DNA from 2 places in the Methylophaga sp. UBA3603 genome. Region 1 is predicted to be linked to the other one. Evidence: riboswitches for the same ligand, from Rfam matches in the RefSeq annotation. Region 1 holds a riboswitch; the other holds the start of a gene.

What was found. Region 1 has a riboswitch for thiamine pyrophosphate ahead of B4F66_RS07290 (TonB-dependent receptor). Riboswitches for the same ligand answer to the same signal wherever they lie in the genome.
Region 2: it holds a riboswitch for thiamine pyrophosphate, as region 1 does, so the genes downstream of both, thiC (phosphomethylpyrimidine synthase ThiC) here and B4F66_RS07290 (TonB-dependent receptor) in region 1, are expected to answer to the same signal.

The regions. Positions count from the first base shown of each region.
Region 1 is NZ_DFMC01000009.1:20,398-22,809, reverse strand. Features, by position in the region: gene B4F66_RS07295 (SRPBCC family protein) at 82-654, shown strand; TPP riboswitch at 766-871, shown strand; gene B4F66_RS07290 (TonB-dependent receptor) at 933-2,412, shown strand, end outside.
Region 2 is NZ_DFMC01000008.1:235,446-237,857, reverse strand. Features, by position in the region: gene thiC (phosphomethylpyrimidine synthase ThiC) at 1-1,297, opposite strand, end outside; TPP riboswitch at 1,404-1,509, opposite strand; gene B4F66_RS06545 (Smr/MutS family protein) at 1,599-2,153, shown strand.

The sequences.
Region 1 (2,412 bases):
TTTCCCTTTAGCATTTCGGAAGGTGATGGTAGTTTAATTGGGCTAAATGTTGGCATTACAAATGAAATATAAGAAGGAAATATGATGAAAGCTGTATTGAAAGTTCTGGTAACAGGCTTATTCCTGTTACCTGCGCTGGTATTTGCTCATGGCGCTTCACGTCTGCAAGTTGAAGAAACGGTGTTGATTAATGCTGATGCTGAAACGGTGTGGAACATGGTTAAAGATTTCGACAGCCTGCATAAATGGCACCCAGCCATTATTTCTACTAAAGCAGAAGGTGGGAATGAACCTGGCGCGACACGCGTTTTAACCCTTAAAAATGATTCAACCATCACTGAAACGTTGAAAAAGTTTGACGAAGAATCCATGAGCTTTATGTATCAGATTGATGAAATGAGTTCGGTTGGACAGGTTGATATTGAAGGCGAAATGCATGATATCCCTGCAGTGCCTGTCAGTAAGTATAAAGCCTGGTTAACTGTAGAAGCTGAAGGCGACCAAACCAAGGTCACCTGGTTGGCCAAATTTTTCCGTGGCTATACCGGCAAACATCATGAGCCTAAAGAATTAAATGACGAAACGGCTACCAATGCTATTGAAGGTATTTTCCGTTCAGGCCTAGACACTTTAAAAGCCAAAATTGAAAATTAAGTCAGTAGTAACTTGAACTTTAAGGCGTCTTCGGACGCCTTTTTTTGTATCATCTGAACAATCAAAGATGGGAAAACATCACTTTTTTCTGTATATTTCACCTACTTGCTAATACAAGCCTCGGGGTGGTCGAAAGGCCTGAGATTCACCAGTTGGTGAAGACCCGATGAACCTGATCCAGATAATACTGGCGTAGGGACAGGCGGCAAACCCTTCTTGCTAGATCAATGCAAATGGCGTGATCCCCTGTTCTTTTTAAGAATTTAAAAAGGATAGTCATGAAACTCACCCTGCTTTCCATCGCAGTCACCAGCGCATTATTTTCTCCCGGCGCAGTTGCACAAACCGAGACCGATAGCACTGATTTACCGTCCATGCTGGTCAGTGCAGATTTTCGTCCTGCAGAAGCCCAGGATATTCCCGTCAGTCTGACAACATTCGATGAGGAAATCATTGAATCACGTGGTGCCCAGCACATTGAAGATGTTCTCAATCTTGCACCCAATGTAAATCTTTCCAGCGGCGCTTCCCGTGGTCAGTTTTTTCAGATCCGTGGTATTGGTGAACGCAGTGAGTTTCTTGCTCCCCTAAACCCATCGGTAGGACTTTATATTGATGGTATCGATTTTAGTCGCAGTGGCGGCGCAGCCACACTATTTGATATTGAGAAAGTAGAAGTATTACGTGGACCTCAGGGTACGTTGTATGGAGCCAATGCATTAGCCGGTGTTATCAATATGCAAAGCAAACAGGCCACCAATGATCTGGATATGAATTTTCAGTCAACCGTAGGCAATTACGATACCCGAAGTGTCGGTGTAGCAGTAGGCGGTCCATTAATTAAAGACACTTTACTGGGGCGAATAGCTGTGCATACCCATCGTTCAGATGGCTACATGGATAATGATTTTCTAGGTCGTGACAATACGCAAAATCAGGATGAAATGACTGCCCGCGGACATTTGAAATGGCTGGTCAATAATGACCTGACCATTGATCTGAATTTGCTGCATTTAAATATCGACAATGGTTACGACGCATTCACGCTTGATAACAGCCGTAACAGTCTTTCAGATGAGCCTGGCAATGACAAACAGCATACCAATGCATTTGCACTCAAATCCGACTGGCGAGCAAGCAGTAAAGTGCAATTACAATCTACTTTGACCTATTCCAAATCTGATTTGGAATATAGCTATGATGATGACTGGTCGTATAAAGGTCAGTTTGATCCCAGTTTATTTCCTTACAGTGGTTTTGATCAGTACAAACGCGAACGGGAAAACTACTCTATAGAATTCAGAGCCCTTTCCAATGAAGAGGGTCGTATTTTTGCTGATACAACTGATTGGTCAGTAGGTATTTATCTGGCCGATCAACGCCAAGATCTCAAGCGCAAATACTTCGATAACGATACACCTGATGTCTACCCTCTAAATAACACTTATGAAACATCTAACAGTGCCATTTTTGGGCAATTAGATACCGCTTTAACGGAAAAACTGACCCTGATAACTGGCTTACGTGCTGAACATTGGGACGCTGATTATGACGATTCGCAAGGATTGGATCTGGATGACAGCGATGTGTTATTCGGGGGGAAAGTCGGTTTGAATTATCAGTTCCGTCCACAACACCTTTTATACACATCATTATCCCGTGGCTACAAAGCTGGGGGGGTTAACACGGAAGCAGATCTGGCGCCAGGCTTACGCAAATTCAATAATGAATATTTATGGAACCTTGAAGCCGGTATGA
Region 2 (2,412 bases), on a different contig from region 1:
GATCCATGTTTTCCTTGATCTTATGCATTGGCACATGACCCGGCCCTTCGATCATCACCTGCACATCATGTTTCCAGGCAATATGGGTTAATTCACCCAAAGTACGCAGCTCGGCAAACTGGGCTTCATCATTGGCATCAGCTTGTGAACCTGGACGCAAACCATCACCCAGAGAGAACGACACATCGTAGGCTTTCATGATTTCGCAGATATCTTCAAAGTGCGTGTACAAAAAGCTTTCTTCATGATGTGCCAGACACCAGGCCGCCATAATCGAGCCGCCACGTGACACAATGCCAGTAGTGCGGTTCACGGTCAGTGGAATATGCGCCAGACGAATACCAGCATGAATCGTAAAGTAACTCACGCCCTGCTCGGCCTGTTCAATCAACGTATCGCGAAACACTTCCCAGGTCAGATCTTCGGCAATGCCGTTTACTTTTTCCAAAGCCTGATACAACGGCACAGTACCGATTGGCACCGGTGAATTACGGATAATCCATTCGCGGGTCTGGTGAATATGTTTACCAGTCGACAAATCCATGACGGTATCACCACCCCAACGGGTACTCCACACCATCTTTTCAACTTCTTCTTCAATCGAGGAAGTGGTAGCAGAGTTACCGATATTGGCGTTGATTTTCACCAGAAAGTTACGACCGATAATCATCGGCTCAGCTTCAGGGTGATTGATATTGGCTGGAATAATCGCACGACCTTCGGCGACTTCTTTACGAACAAATTCCGGGGTGATGTGATTGGGTTTATCGGCTGGCAATTCGCCTTTGGCTTGCAGTGCAGCACGGCCCATGCTTTCGCGAATGGCGATATATTCCATTTCCGGGGTGATGATGCCTTGACGTGCATAGTGCATCTGGCTCACGTTTTTGCCCAGTTTGGCTTTGCGTGGCAGACGACGATTGGTGAACAGCGGAATATCAAATTCCTGCCCATCCTGATCGCGGGTAAAGTTGGAACTGAACGCCGGTAATACTTCGGTATCGTCACGTTCCTCAATCCATTGCTGACGAATCGGCGTTAAGCCTTTTTCCAGATCGATTGTTTCAGTGGGATCGGTGTAAATACCAGAGGTGTCGTAAACCATCACCGGCGCATTTGGCTCACCCGGCAGACTGGGATCACGATTCGGTGTATCGGTCAGGGAGATTTGACGAAATGGCACCCGGAGATCATCACGACTGCCGGTAATGTAGATTTTTTCAGAACCCGGTAATGGCTGAGTAGTAATGCCACTACGGTCTTTAATATCAATGACTTTTGGATTGGCTGCTGACATCTGATTTCCCCTTTTTGAATAAAAAAGTCGGGGAAATGAAGACGTTGCGCTTTCGCGAACAAGGTGATGGAGATACACGGCGGCTACAGTCAGACAATCAGACGTACCGGCATTCCGGCTTGTTTCCTACGGAGGTTCTAGCCTCTTCAGGTTCAACGGGTTTCATCTCAGCCCTTTCTGATAATTCAGAGGGGGCACCCCGACAAGTGGAAATCATCCTAAACTAAAAATGATTTTTTACACAAGCATCATCTGGCACAATGGGTCACATCAAACGGCATGAAATCAGGCAAAATCGGCCATGGCAGAGAACAAAAATAAAAATGATGACGACGAGTTTTCCTTGTTTCGCAATGAAATGAGCGACGCCGAGCCGATAAAACATGACCGCCTGGTGCATCGAAAACCACCGCCGCCGCCAACGGTCAGAAAACCCTCCGCAGCCGAACTCACCCATGACACCAGCGAGTTTTCCAGCCTGTTCGCTCCCGAAACAGTCGGCAATGAAGAATATCTCGAATACCGTGGCGACGGCATTCAAAACCGTCAATTCGCCAAACTCAAAAACGGCAAAGTGCATCTCGAAGCCGAACTCGATTTACACGGCCTCACCCTCGCCAAAGCTGAACCCACCCTCTCCCATTTTCTCGAACAATGTCAGCAAGAAAAGATTAGATGCGTACGAATCATTCACGGCAAAGGCTGGGGATCACGCGATAACAAACCGGTGTTAAAAAGCAAACTCAATCACTGGCTCAGACAAAGTGATGCCGTGTTAGCGTTTTGCAGTGCAACGATTGAAGATGGTGGAACTGGGGCTTTGTATGTTTTGTTGAAGAGGCAGTATGAAAAGTGAATTTTTAATTGGCCATTTTATTTCATCTATTTCGGACCTTTTTCCTTTGATTATTCAGATATTTAGATAATTCATGTCAGATGGCTCAGAATTAGATGGCCGCCTGCTAATAATTATTATGAAGCCAACGGCCTTATCAACATACTGTTAGGTGTATATGAAAGTCATCGATGAAGAAAAAAAGTTCATGGTTCTTATTCGAAGAGGAAGGACGGTTTCTTTTTGATGTGAACTGTTCGCATAGTTTTGTGGGCTACGA